Linked DNA regions of Acidithiobacillus ferrooxidans ATCC 23270. The protein of the gene in region 1 interacts with the protein of each later gene in a pairwise test. Links are inferred from orthologs where the notes say so. Each region holds a gene or a part of one and is shown in the gene's direction. Other genes may lie near its edges.

The links. Proteins that work in one complex are often made in the same cells at the same time.
Region 2: the proteins of ndk (region 1) and AFE_RS09870 interact in binary tests that used the Escherichia coli proteins (3 or more experiments, as listed by UniProt). The link is inferred for Acidithiobacillus ferrooxidans ATCC 23270 from one-to-one orthologs.

What each region holds. Positions count from the first base shown.
Region 1 is NC_011761.1:1,679,914-1,686,437, forward strand. The notes cover bases 1-2,814. They hold ndk (nucleoside-diphosphate kinase), read left to right. Parts: upstream 1-1,101; coding sequence 1,102-1,527; downstream 1,528-2,814. Other genes in these bases: miaA (tRNA (adenosine(37)-N6)-dimethylallyltransferase MiaA), read left to right, coding at 1-942; AFE_RS08930 (bifunctional tRNA (adenosine(37)-C2)-methyltransferase TrmG/ribosomal RNA large subunit methyltransferase RlmN), read left to right, coding at 1,528-2,619; pilW (type IV pilus biogenesis/stability protein PilW), read left to right, coding at 2,616-2,814. Outside these bases: more of pilW, read left to right, coding at 2,815-3,461; AFE_RS08940 (RodZ domain-containing protein), read left to right, coding at 3,473-4,453; ispG (flavodoxin-dependent (E)-4-hydroxy-3-methylbut-2-enyl-diphosphate synthase), read left to right, coding at 4,443-5,543; hisS (histidine--tRNA ligase), read left to right, coding at 5,579-6,524. UniProt on the Escherichia coli protein: Major role in the synthesis of nucleoside triphosphates other than ATP. The ATP gamma phosphate is transferred to the NDP beta phosphate via a ping-pong mechanism, using a phosphorylated active-site intermediate.
Region 2 is NC_011761.1:1,889,576-1,896,910, reverse strand. The notes cover bases 2,102-4,830. They hold AFE_RS09870 (5-formyltetrahydrofolate cyclo-ligase), read left to right. Parts: upstream 2,102-3,042; coding sequence 3,043-3,618; downstream 3,619-4,830. Other genes in these bases: AFE_RS09860 (M61 family metallopeptidase), read right to left, coding at 4,421-4,830; AFE_RS09865 (TIGR00282 family metallophosphoesterase), read left to right, coding at 3,615-4,418; AFE_RS09875 (cell division protein ZapA), read left to right, coding at 2,498-2,812; AFE_RS09880 (hypothetical protein), read left to right, coding at 2,237-2,470; mrdA (penicillin-binding protein 2), read right to left, coding at 2,102-2,146. In the rest of the region: AFE_RS09890 (50S ribosomal protein L25/general stress protein Ctc), read right to left, coding at 1-223; more of mrdA, read right to left, coding at 236-2,101; more of AFE_RS09860, read right to left, coding at 4,831-6,244; AFE_RS09855 (isochorismatase family protein), read right to left, coding at 6,255-6,800; AFE_RS09850 (protein-L-isoaspartate O-methyltransferase family protein), read right to left, coding at 6,807-7,335. UniProt on the Escherichia coli protein: Involved in the removal of 5-formyltetrahydrofolate.

The sequences.
Region 1 (6,524 bases):
CCTGCTATTTTTCTGATGGGTCCGACGGCCAGCGGCAAGACCGAACTGGCCGTAAGACTTGCCGATGCGTTGCCCATAGACATTATCAGCGTCGATTCGTTGCTGGTATATCGTCATTTCGATATCGGCAGCGCCAAACCCAGCCTTGCCCTGCGCCAGCAATATCCCCACGCGCTGGTCGACATCCGGGAGCCCGACGAGCCCTATTCGGCGGGCCTGTTTCGGGAAGATGCCCTGCACTGTATTGCTCTGGCGCGGGAACGCGGCCGCATCCCGTTGCTGGTCGGCGGCACGGGCCTGTATTTTCGCGCGCTGGAGTGCGGTATTGATACCTTGCCCCCCGCCAATCCCGCCTTGCGCCAGAGTCTGATGGCGTTAGCAGAGACGGCGGGATGGCCCGCACTACACCAGCGCCTCGCGACCCTGGATCCGGAGGCCGCCGCGGGTATCGCCCCCCATGACCGGCAACGCATTCAACGCGCCCTGGAAATCATCCTCGGTTCGGGGCAGACGATCAGCGGGGCACGTCACTGGCAAGGTACATTCCCCGGTCCGCTCTACAAAATCATCCTGCGTCCGCCTAGAAGCTGGTTACATCAGCGTATCACGCAGCGCTTTGACGTCATGCTGAACGAGGGATTTCTGGACGAAATCGCCGACCTGAGCGCGCGTCACTACGCGCCCGAGTTACCCGCCATGCGCGCCGTGGGTTACCGCCAATACTTCACCTGGCATGACGGCCTCTGTAGCGCCGCAGAGGCTTACCAAGCCGCACTGGCGGCGACCCGCCAACTGGCCAAGCGTCAGGATACCTGGTTTAAGAGGGAATCAGCGCATTATTATCTTGATCCATCCCGCGACGACGCATCATCCCTGCTATTGCAGATGGCCACCCGACCCCGGCAGGGCGAGGTGCATTCCATCGGATGGGACAACGGGTGATGGGCTGGAATGTCGAGGATGTCGACAAGCCTTTCGTCGCCCAGTTGCAGACTTAAAGTTGGCGCAGTCCAGACATCAACGCCGACGCGCCGGATTGCCAGCGAATACGCAGAATGCTAGCCTATGGCCACTCTGACTTTTACCCCCATTGAGGATCTTATGGCTGTTGAGCGCACCCTTTCCATCATCAAACCCGATGCCGTTCAGAAAAATGCCATCGGTGCCATTCTTGGTCGCTTCGAGAAGGCGGGGCTGCGCATCGCAGCCGCCAAGATGTTGCACCTCAGTCGCGATGACGCGGGTGGGTTTTATGCGGTACACCAGGCCCGGCCTTTTTACGGCGAGTTGTGCGACTTCATGAGCAGCGGTCCGGTATTGGTCACGGTGCTGGAGGGTGAGGGTGCCATCGCCAAAAACCGTGATCTGATGGGCGCTACCAACCCCAAGGATGCCGCTGCAGGAACGATTCGTGCGGACTTTGCCGACAGTATTGATGCCAACGCCGTGCATGGTTCAGACAGTGCCGAGACTGCGGCATGGGAAATCAGTTACTTTTTTGGTCAGCGGGAGATTTTTGCGCACTGAATGATGGGCGATTTTTTGGTGGTTGCTCCGGCCGAAAGGCCACACCTGCTGGGACTGGGTCGCCAGTCCCTCGCTAAGTTATTGCGTACCTGGGGAGAGTCCCCCTTTCGTGCCAACCAGATTTTGCAATGGCTGCATACCCGTCAGGTAACGGATTTCGCGGCCATGACCGACATCAGTAAAACCCTTCGCGCTCGCCTCGCCGCAGAAACCCGCATCGACATGCCGGAAATTATCGCCGATCAGACAGCGGCGGACTGCACTCGCAAATGGCTGCTCCGGTTGCCCGATGGCAATGCCATAGAAACGGTTTTCATTCCTGGAGAAGATCGTGGTACGCTGTGCATCTCTTCGCAGGTAGGCTGTTCTCTGGCCTGCAGTTTTTGTGCTACTGGTGCGCAGGGGCTCAGCCGCAACCTCGAAACCCATGAAATTATCGCACAGGTGCGGGTGGCACGCGATTTTTTAGGCCTGGATGCGATCACCAATATCGTTTTCATGGGCATGGGCGAACCGATGCTCAATTTGCGCGAGGTATTGCCGGCGCTGGATTTGTTGCGCGACGATTATGCCTACGGCTTTGGCGCGCGGCGCATTACCGTCAGCACCGCAGGTGTGGTGCCTGGTATGGATCGACTGGGTGCCGAAAGCCCGGTCAATCTCGCGATCAGCTTGCACGCCAGCCGTGATGAAATCCGCGACATTCTCGTGCCGGTAAACCGCCACTACCCGCTGGCGGAGCTGCTCGCCGCCTGCCGCCGCTATCCTTTGCCGCCCCGGCGCCGCATCACCTTCGAATATGTGATGCTGGAAGGAGTCAATGACGCCGACTCCCATGCGCGGGAACTCCTCCGCCTGTTACGAGACATCCCGGCCATGGTGAATTTGATTCCCTTCAATCCCTTTCCCGGCTCAGATTATAAACGGTCGCCACAGGTGCGCATCGATGCTTTTCGCGATATCATCCTGCGCGGTAACGTAATGACGGTTACGCGCCGGCCACGTGGTGACGACATCGCCGCCGCCTGTGGTCAGTTGGCCGGACAGGTACGCGCGGGTCGTCGCAGTATTCCCTTGGCAGTGCATTCATGAAAAGACTTCTGGGACTAGGGGCTGGTGTACTTTTGCTGAGTGGCTGTGGGCTTTTCGGTGGCAAAGGAGCAGGATTGACGCCCGATCAGCAAATGGCTGCGTATATTGCCCATGAACACAAGGCCAACGCTTCTGCTTCTGGCTTCAGGCCGACATCCGCCAACAGCGATAAAGCCAAAGCCGGTATCTACACGTCTCTCGGGACCGCTTATTTGCAGGATGGCCATCCTCGACAGGCGATCCGGGAACTGCAATTGGCGATTGCCGCTAACAGCCGTTATGCCGATGCGTACAATGTCATGGGTCTGGCCTACGAACAGTTGCAGCAGCGTGATCTGGCCCGCAACGCCTTTCGCCGGGCGCTCTCCTTAGATGCAAAAAACCCAGAATACCTCAATAATTACGGCGCATTCCTCATCAACTCCCGTAACTATGGCGAGGCGGTTATCGAGCTGAAACGGGCCACGTCCGATCCGCTATACAGCACGCCGCAGTTCGCGTGGACCAATCTCGCACAGGCCTACGCAGGACTCAAGGACTTGTCGGCGGCACGCGATGCCCTGGACCGGGCACTTTATCTGGTACCGAACTATCCGCCAGCCCTGCTGATGCTTGCCGAACTGGATTACAATGACGGCAAAGCAGATGCCGCTTTCGCCCATTTGCAGGTGGTTCTGGCGCAGGAGCCGGATAACGCTGACGCGCTCTTGCTGGCGGGGCGGATTGCCGCCCTGCAGGGGCGGACAACACAGGCACAGTCCCTTTGGCAGCGCTGTGTGACTGCTTCACCTTATTCCGCAGCAGGCAAGCAGGCGCAGCGACTGCTGCTGCGAAACGGTTGAGACGGTAGGCCATGGATATGACAACGGAAAACGAAATTTCTCAGGACTTGCGGGCGGCAAGGGAGGCACATGGCTGGAGTCTTCGCCAAGTCGCAGAGCGGTTGCATATCACCGAAGCTCAGGTAAAGGGTCTGGAAGACGGTGATTATACTGCTCTGCCTGGAGCCGCTTTCGCGCGTGGTTTCCTGAAGAATTACGCGCGGCTGCTGGGCCTGGATCCCGAACCGCTGCTGAAGACGTATGATGCCTCCAATGAAGGATCGGGGTTGCACCCGTCGGAAACGGTGTTGCCCGCCAGCGAAGGGCCGCTGTTGGATTACAGCCGACGCGTACTGATTTTTTCCGTATTGATCGTGATCAGCGTTATTGCGGTCGCATGGTGGGTCTGGAGTCATCAGCAGCTGCAGGGCCTGCCTGTCACGGCGGTTTCGCCTATGGTGGCCAAACATCCGGCGGCTTCCGCTAAGGTAGTCACCATAGCGCCCAGCGTGTCAGCCGCTGCCTCGGTGCCAGCAATCGGGAACCCGCCAGCGGCACCCGGCCTGCCCGTCGCGCCGGTCCCGGCAACCCGGTCTGCAGCCGTCGCGACGGGTCCTGGGCTGACGTTTCAGTTCAGCGCCGACTGCTGGGTGCAGGTCAAAGACTCCACAGGAAAAACTCTGCTTGCAGTTTTGGGACATCGCGGCGATGTCCTACGCGTCGATTCCGGTACACCGCCATATAATGTTCTGGTAGGCAAGGCCAGCGCCATCACCATCAGTTATGATGACAAGTCTGTGCCTTTGCCCGCCAACGCCTTGGGCGTGGCCAGACTGCAGATCGGCGCCACGCCGATCGTCGCTGGTGTTCCCCCCCACAGTGTCACCCACGTGGTAACCGCCGCTCATGGCCAGGTACCCCCCCCTGCGCTACCGGTAGCCAGCATGACTTCACCACCTGTTGCGGTATCTGGTACCGCAGCCGTTTCCAGCGAGGCTTTCCATGCACCATGAATCTCCCATTCGGCGTCGTAAGACCCGGCAAATTCACGTTGGCAAGGTAGCGATCGGCGGCGATGCACCGATCAGCGTGCAAAGCATGACCAACACCGAGACCCGCGATATCGCGGCCACCGTCGCGCAAATCCGGCGCCTGGAGGCGGTAGGTGCCGACATCGTCCGGATCTCCGTACCCAGCATGGATGCTGCGGAGGCATTCAAGACGATCCGCGCTCAGGTGGAAACCCCACTAGTCGCCGACATCCACTTCGATCACCGCATCGCTTTGCAGGTGATGGAAGATGGTGTCGATGGCCTGCGTATCAATCCCGGAAATATCGGCTCTCTGGACAAAACACGGCTGGTGGTGGAAATGGCCAAGGACAAGGGGATCCCCATCCGTATCGGCGTCAACGCAGGGTCGCTGGAGAAGGATATCCAGGAGAAATATGGGGAGCCGACGCCGGAGGCACTGGTGGAGTCTGCCTTGCGTCATGTGAGCATTCTGGACGAGTTGAACTTTCATGATGTGAAGATCAGTGTCAAGGCCTCCGACATTTTTCTCGCTGTGAGCGCTTACCGCCTGCTCTCGGAAAAGGTGGATTACCCGCTGCATCTCGGTATCACCGAAGCCGGCGGCCTGCGCTCCGGCACTGTCAAATCCGCTATCGGGCTCGGCCTGCTCCTGCGGGATGGGATCGGCGATACCATCCGGGTTTCGCTCGCAGCGGATCCCGTCGAGGAGATTCGTGTCGGCTTCGATATCCTGAAAAGTCTGCACCTGCGTCAGAAGGGGATCAATCTGATCGCCTGCCCGTCCTGCTCTCGTCAGGAGTTTGATGTCATCACCACCATCAATGCCCTGGAAGCGCGTCTGGAAGACATCCTCGAGCCCATGGACGTTTCGGTGATCGGCTGCGTGGTGAACGGCATCGGCGAGGCAAAGGAGGCCGATATCGGTCTGGCGGGCGGTGACAAGCGCAGCATTCTCTACTACCGCGGCAAACAGGTCGACCGGGTGGAGAACAACGATATTGTCGACGTGCTCGAAAAGCGGATTCGTGCGGAAATCGCTGAACGGCAGGCGACGCGCCATGAGGGTTGAGCACGACCTCCCGGTGTTGCAAGAAGGGAGCGGGCATGGCGGGTAAAGAGTTGCAGGCGGTACGTGGTATGAATGACATTTTCCCGGAGGAGAGCGCGGGGTGGCAGGCGTTGGAAGGTGACCTGCGGATGTTGCTGGCGCTCTACGACTACGGTGAAGTGCGTCTGCCTCTTGTGGAATCGACGGAACTCTTTGCCCGTGCCATTGGCGATGCCACCGATATCGTCCAGAAGGAGATGTACACTTTCGCCGATCGCAATGGAGACAGCCTTACCCTGCGGCCGGAGGGCACAGCGGGATGCGTGCGTGCGGCTATTCAGGCCCGGAGCATACGGGGCCAGACCCCGCGTTATTATTACATGGGGCCGATGTTTCGGCACGAGCGTCCGCAAAAGGGCCGCTACCGACAGTTTCACCAACTGGGTGTGGAGGTTTTCGGGCTGCCTGCGGCGGGCACTGATGCCGAGGTTATCGTCCTGTCAGCGCGGATTCTACGGACGGCTGGGGTTACCGCTTCGCTGCAGATCAACTCACTGGGGAGCCCGGCGGCGCGTATCCGCTATCGAACCCTGCTGCTGGACTATCTGCGCCCACGGCGTGGGGAGCTCTGTGCCGACTGTCGGGAACGGATGGAGCGCAACCCGCTGCGCGTACTCGATTGCAAGGTGCCTGCCTGTCAGGAGATCGCCCGCATGGCTCCGCATTTGGTGGATCATCTGGACGAAGACTCCGCCGCTCATTTCGCCAGTCTGCAATCGTTGCTGACCGCGCTCGATATCCCGTATCTGGTCAATCACAGCCTTGTACGCGGCCTGGATTATTACAACCGTACGGTTTTTGAATGGGTGACGGACGCGCTTGGTGCCCAGGGCACGGTGCTGGCGGGTGGTCGTTATGACGGCTTGGTCGCACAGTTGGGTGGCGCTGATACGCCGGCGATCGGCTTTGCCGTGGGCCTTGAAAGACTACTGGCGTTGCAGG
Region 2 (7,335 bases), 210 kb from region 1 along the record:
GGGCCGTTTCTTTGCTGCCGGGGAGCTGCAGCGTGATGACGTGGGTATAGGCGCGCTCGTCGGGCAACAGCTTGCGCAGCAGGCGGGCTTCGATGCAGATGCCCATTGCGGCCTTGCCGTCCCCGTAGAGCACGGCGGGCACCATGCCGGTGCGGCGCAGGCGGCGGCTGGCACGACGGCCGATATCTTCGCGCGGCTGGGCCGCAATCGCAAAATCTGTCATTTTCTGGACTCCTTATGGTATCGCGGGTTGAGCGGGGCGAGGGTTGACAGAACCTTTCTCCCCAATGGCAAGGGGCGCATCATAATGCGCCGCGGTTTTTTCGGCAACCGTTTCCGGCATTTTTCCATCGGGCCGTAAATAGGCATTGATCACTGCGCGGGCTACCGGCAGGGCTTGCCAGGCATTATGCCCACCATATTCCACCACGACGGCGACGGCGATTTTGGGGTGATGTACCGGTGCCCAGCCGATAAAAAGAGAGTCATTGTTATAGACGGTGCGGCCATTTTTGTACCCCACCGGGACTTGCGCGGTGCCTGTCTTTCCGGCAATGGTGATGCCGGGGATGCTGACCGTATGGCAGGTTCCGCTGGTGACACAGGCTTCCATGCCTTTACGCACCGCCTGCATGGCCTCCGCCGAAATGTGGAGATCGATGGGCGGCGCATCGGGGATGGGCTCCACCCTGCCATTGTCCGGATCGATGAAGGCTTTGGCCACCTGAGGCTGGACCAGATGGCCGCCGTTGGCGAGCGCGGAGACCGCCCGCGCCAATTGCAGGGGGGTCTCCAGAAGATACCCCTGGCCGATTCCGAGAATGACGGAGTCCCCGGTATACCACGGGGCATGCAGATGCGCCAGCTTCCAGGCGGGGGTGGGCACCAGGCCGCTGGCGCCCCCTGGCAGATCGATGGGTGGTTTGCTGCCGAAGCCAAATCGCCACAGGGTCTTGTCCTGCAGGGCGATGCCCATCTTCACCGCAAGTTTGTAGTAGAAAACATCCACCGACCAGGTCAGCGCCTTGGTCAGGCCGGTGTTGCCGAATCCTCCCCGGTTCCAGTCCCAGTAGGTATGGCCGCCAAGCTGATAATTACCCGCGCAGAAAGTATGGTAATCGGGCGCAATGACGCCTTCCTGTATCGCCTCTACAGAATAAAAGGGCTTGGCGCAGGAGCCTGGCGGATAGAGGCCATTGTCGGCGCGATTCATCAATGGGCGGCCCGGATTGTTCAGGAGGCTCTGCCAGTGGGCCGTGCTGATACCATCCACGAACCAGTTGGCATTGAAGCTGGGGCTGGTCACCATGGCCAGTACGGCGCCATCGTTCGGGTTCATGGCGACGACTGCGCCGCGATACCCCTTACCCTGCAGGGCCAGTGCCCCCGCCTCCTGAACCCGCACCCGCAGGTGGGTGAGCAAATTTTCACCAGGGCGCGCCGGGATCTCGCGCAGGGTGCCCACCTGCAGGCCGCGCGCATTGATATCCTTGATCTGATAGCCCATGGTGCCGCGGAGCTGGCGTTCGTAATAGCGTTCCAGGCCATTCTTGCCGATGTAGTTGCGTCCGACATAGTTGCTGGCGCGAAAATCCTTGAGGTCGGTGGCGGTAATCGGGCCGACATAGCCGACGACGTGGGAGAAGAGCGCGTCGTAGGGATAATGGCGATGAAGCATGGCGACCACCTGCACCCCGGGCAGATTCAATGCGCGTACGGCTACCGCGGCGATCTGTGCCGGTGTCAGACCGGCCTTGAGCACCACCGGATCGAAATCCGGCTTGCCCATGCGCCGTTCCTGAAAGCGGCGCATATCGTTCGCGTCCAGCCCGAGCAATTGCTGCAGTCGCTGCAATGTGTCCTGCAGTTTGGGCACCTGGTCGGGGGTGATTTCCAGGGCATAGGTGGGCTCATTTTCGGCCAGCACCGCGCCGTGATCGGCCAGCACCAGGCCGCGGGGCGGGGCGACGGGCACGAGAGCCACATGATTATCGTAGGCCAGGGTGCGAAATTTGGAATAATGCAGCACCTGCAGGTCCACGACGCGCAGCACGACGACCAGTATCGCCAGGCACATCAGACCGGCTGCCACCCCTAGCCGGAAGCGGAAGCTGCGAATACGTTTTTCGTGATCAGAAGGGGACATAACCGGGAATGACCTGATTCAGTTTGCAAATGGCTGGGACGCTTCGTACACTCGAAAGCAAAATCCTTGGAGAGATGGGGTGGCGCAGTGGTGGAGTCCCGTTTTGAATCCCTGTTCACAGAGCTGGAGAGCATTATAACGGATTATCGTGGCCTGCGTCGTCATCTCGAGGGCGACGGCCGCGACAGGCGTTCCCTGCAGGCGCTGCAGAAGCAGATCCAGATGCTGGATGCAGAAAATACCCTGCTGCGGGAGCGTCAGGAGGCAATATGTCTGCGGCTCAGCGAACTGCTCACGCAGGTCAGCCGTTGGGAAAACGAATAAAGAACACCCAGACAGATGGAGAAGACCGTGCCTGAAGCAACCCGCAATTCCGCCACCAACCGCGTCAACATCAACCTGATGGGACAAAGTTATCAGGTACCCTGTCTGCCCGAAGAGCAGGCGCTACTCCTGGAGGCGGTGGCTCTGCTCAATCAACAGCTCGATGCCGCCCGCGCGCAGGGGCGGACGATCAGCAAGGAGCGCACTGCCCTGATGGTGGCGGTCAATCTGGCCGCAGACCTGCAGCGCGCCCGCCAGGAAATGCAGGCGCGTGATGAACAGCTCGATCGGCTGGAGAATCGCCTGCGCCGGCTGGTTGACATGGGTAGGGGGGCAGAGTAGCTTGGTTATTGCCTCCTGCGGGGCTCGAGTGGCCGAGATGATTCCTGAACCAACATTGTCTATCCAGGGTGTCCCCAGTCATCGCCGTGGTGTGCCGCTCCCTTGCGGAGTAGCCTGAAGCGGTGTGTGGATGCCCACCTGTACATCAGGTTCATGGGGTAGCGGGCTGCACGACCCAGGCGGGAGGTTCCTTATTTCCAGGGCAGGATGATCTGCCGACCAAAAGTCAGTTGCGCCGACGGATACGTCAGCAGCGACGTGCACTATCGTCAGAGGCGATGGACTATGCCGCCACGGCTCTCGCCAGTCATCTCGTGCGCCTCAACCACTTTCGGCGGGCCCGGCATATCGGACTCTACTGGCCCATGCAGGGCGAAATCAGCCCCTTGCCGGTCATGCAGCATCCCATCGCCGTCAACAAGCATTTTTATCTGCCGGTGCTGGCCGGGCACTTTGCGCGCAGCCTCCGCTTTGCGCCTTTTCATCCGCATACGGAGCTGCGCAGTAATCGCTTTCACATCCCCGAACCGCAGGTGCCCCCCGGCTGTCAGCGGTCGGTACGCGAGTTGGATCTGCTGATCCTGCCGCTGGTTGCCTTTGACGCGGAGGGGTACCGTCTGGGGATGGGCGGCGGTTTCTATGATCGCAGCCTGGCGCATTTGCCCCATCGCCGCAGTTGGCGGCGCCCGCGTTTGATTGGTGTCGGGCATGCCTTTCAGGAGGTGCCCCGGCTGCCCAGAGAGCCCTGGGATATCCCACTGGGCATCGTCTGTACAGAAAAAGGCTGTTACCGGATCGGATCATGATGGCACAAATATTGTTTGCCGGTGATGTAATGGGGTCTGCAGGGCGGCGTGCCTTGCGGCTGGCGCTGGCGCGGCTGCGGCAGGAGGGGCCGCTGGACGCGGTGGTGGTGAATGGGGAGAACGCCGCCGGCGGTATGGGGATCACGGCGGCCATCGTCCGGGAATTCCGCAGTTGGGGTGTGGATGTGATTACCGCTGGGAACCATGTCTGGGATCAGCGGGAGGCGCTGACCTTCATCCGGGAGGAGCCGCGCCTGCTGCGGCCCTGCAATGCGCCGCCGGGCACACCGGGAGCGGGCTGGGTGGTGGTGGAGGCGCAGGGCGGCTGGCGTCTGGGGGTGCTCAATCTCATGGGACGGCTGTTCATGCATCCGGTGTATGACTGCCCGTTCCGCACTGCGGACGCCGTGCTGGCGCAAGAGGCGATGGATTGCGATGTCATCCTCGTCGATATGCATGCCGAAGCCACCAGTGAGAAGACGGCTATGGGCTGGCACCTGGCGGGCCGTGTGGCCGGCGTCATGGGCAGCCACACTCATGTGCCCACGGCGGATGAGCGTGTGCTCCCCGGCGGCACCGCCTACCAGAGCGATGCGGGCATGTGCGGTTGCTACGACTCGGTGATCGGCGTGGACAAGGACGCCGCCATTCGCCGCTTCATTACCGCCCTGCCCGGACACGGAGAAGCGGTGGACGGCGTGGCCACCTTTTGTGGCCTGCTGATGACGGTGGATACGGGCACCGGCCGATGCAGCGCCGTGCGTCGTGTACGTTACGACTTTCCGCAGGAAATATCCTGAGCCTATCCCCCGTCCGGCAGGGACGCGCACCGGGACGTTTCACTGACCGCGCCCGTTCCCTCCAGCCAGGCGCGGCGACGCGCGAGGACCACATCATCGACGTCCTCCAGCAATTCCAGCCAGGCCGTATCCCGTGGCGGTGCGGTAGGGGTCACGCGGGTTTCCCGGAGGATGTTGTCACGGAAGAACTGAATGCGCAGCGCCGCGCCCTCCGGAACCGCATCCAGTTGCTCCGGCAATTGTTCCGCCGTAGTCCGGACGCCATCCAGGGCGACGAGAATGTCGTCCGGGGACAGACCCGCCTGCTCCGCAGGGCTGTCCGTCTGCACATGGCGCAACTGGACACCCAGCGCATGGGGTAACCACTGCGCGCCAAGCCATGCACGCAGGGTTTTCTCTGCGGGCTCTCCACCCTCATCCTGCGGGCCGCTGGCCGCGCGCAGGCGCAGCGCAATGCCCATTTCCGCGAGCAGCGCCGGCAACGGTAAGTCGGTCCTCGCGGTGATCCAGTCCTGTAGACGCCCGGCGAGCGCAGGCCCGGCAAGGTCTTCGACGATCCCGACACACTGGCCTTCGGGCAGGGGGATGCCGGTGCGTCCGTAATCCTGCCACAGGCGCCCAAGTACCGTGTCCAGACTCAGGGCCCCGGCACTCTCTAGGCGCAGACTGAGGTCCAGGCAGAGGGCGAGCAGGGCGCCCTTGTTGTAATAGCTGATCTCAAAGTTGGCGCTGTTGACATGGGGATGATAGAGCCTGATCCAGGCATCTTCACTGGATTCCGCCACGCTTTGCAGGAAACGTCCCGGGCGGCGCAGCAGGCGGGTAAGCTCCTTCCCGACGCCGCACAGATATTGCGCGGGGGTCGTCAGACCGGCGCGGCGCAGGCAGAGATCGTCATAATAGGAGGTGATACCCTCGAAGACCCAGAGATCGCGGGTGAGTACCTCCCGGTCCAGTGCGCTGGCGCCGAGCACGGCGGGACGGATGGCCTGCACCAGCCAGCCATGAAAATACTCGTGGCTGGCCAGCCCCAGAAAACGCCGGTAATGGTCCTCGTTGCGACCGCTCAGGTCATCCCGGGCGCAGAGGAGGGCACTGGACGCACGGTGCTCCAGCCCGCCGTAGCCGTCGGTGCTGGTCATGCACAGAAAGTGATACCCTGTGAAGGCGGCATCCCCCCAGAAGCGCTGCTGCCAGTCGCAGATGCGGGTCAGGTCGGCACCGAGACGTTGCAGATCCGCCTGGTGAGTGCCCTGGATAAGCAGGTGATGAGGTCGTTCTCCCACCTCGAAATCCAGCAGGGTAAGGGGCCCCATGAGCACTGGATGATCGATGAGGGCATCAAAGCCGGAGGCTTCAAAACCGCCCCAGCTCCATACCGCACCGCTCTGGCGGGGGAGGGCGGTGCCTACCTGCCAGTCTTCGGGGCCTTCGAGGAGGACCGCGTGCGTTTGTGCCTCCTGTCCGGACACCCGCAGGTAGATGGCCGGGCCGTTGAAAAAGCCTCCCTGATCATCCAGATATGTGGTCCGTACCGAGCGGTCGAAGGCGTAGACGGCGTAATGGACGACCACCGGGCCATGCCCTGGCGCAAGCCGCCAGCGGTCTTTGGCGATTTTGTGCAGGGCGATATCCTGTCCGTTGCGTTCTGCGCGGATTTGGGTCACATGGCGGGCAAGATCGCGGATGGTGTAGCTGCCGGGCACCCAGGCGGGCAGGGCAAGGATCTGTCCTTCCGGGTCCGCCTCGGAAATACTGAGGGTTACCCGAAAAAGATGGGCCCGCGGCTCGGCGCTGATCCGGTAACTCAGTGGGGGAATGATCAAAGCGGCATTCCTAGCGCCACGCGGCGGCAAGACCGCGAAAGGCCGGGTGGATCGCGTCCCCCAGCCATTCATAAAATACGGACTCCGCGACGGCGACCGTAACCCCGGCTTGTCGCAGCCGCTCCAGGGCAGGTTGCTGATGCCCGGCGTCACGACTGGCGCAGGCGTCGGCCACTACCACCGGTTGCCAGCCCGCCGCCTGCAGGTCCAGCGCCGTTTGCAGCACGCAGATATGCAACTCCATGCCGGTCAGAATGACCTGACGCCGATCATCCCGTGCCGTCAGCCACTGGCGGATTTTCTCGCCGCGCCAGCAGGAAAAGGCGGTCTTTTCCAGAACCTCCGCAGCATGGACGCAGATATCCTCTCGGGCCGGCCCCAGTCCCTGCGGATATTGGGCGGTGGCGAGGACAGGCAGCCCCAAGGCGGTGGCCGATTTCAGCAGCCGGGAGACATTGTCCAGGAGCGGCGCCCGCCGCGCCGGCGCCAGTGTACCGAGCAGGCGATCCTGCAGATCGATGGCAATGACGATGCTCTGCGCGGCCTCGATACGCATGACTGCTCAGAACACAAAGTGGGCCGGTAGCGGCTGATGACGCAAAGGCGGGATCTCTGTCTCAAAAAGCTCCGAGCTCTCAAAAACACCCGGCCGGGAGTGCAGGATGCGCCGCACCCCCATGGCCGGACCGGTACCGAGAATGGCGACCAGCCGTCCACCGACCGTCAGTTGCTGTTTGAAGATATCCGGCAGTACCGGCAGGGAGCCGGTGATGCAGATGGCATCATATGGGGCATTGTCCGCCCAGCCCTCGGAGCCGTCGCCAATGTGCAGACAGGCATTCTGAACACCTTGTGTGCGCAGATGATCTGCCGCTGTCCGGGAGAGATCGGCGCGGTCTTCGACGCTGTGTACCATTCCCGCAAGTTGTGCCATCAGGGCGGTCAGATAGCCGCTTCCGGTGCCGATCTCCAGTACCCGGTCCTGTTCCCGCAAATCCAGCTCCTGCACGACTCGAGCCTCCATTTTCGGCGACCACATGGTTTCACCGTGCGCCAGAGGCAGGGTAAAATCAGCGAAAGCCAGGTGCCGG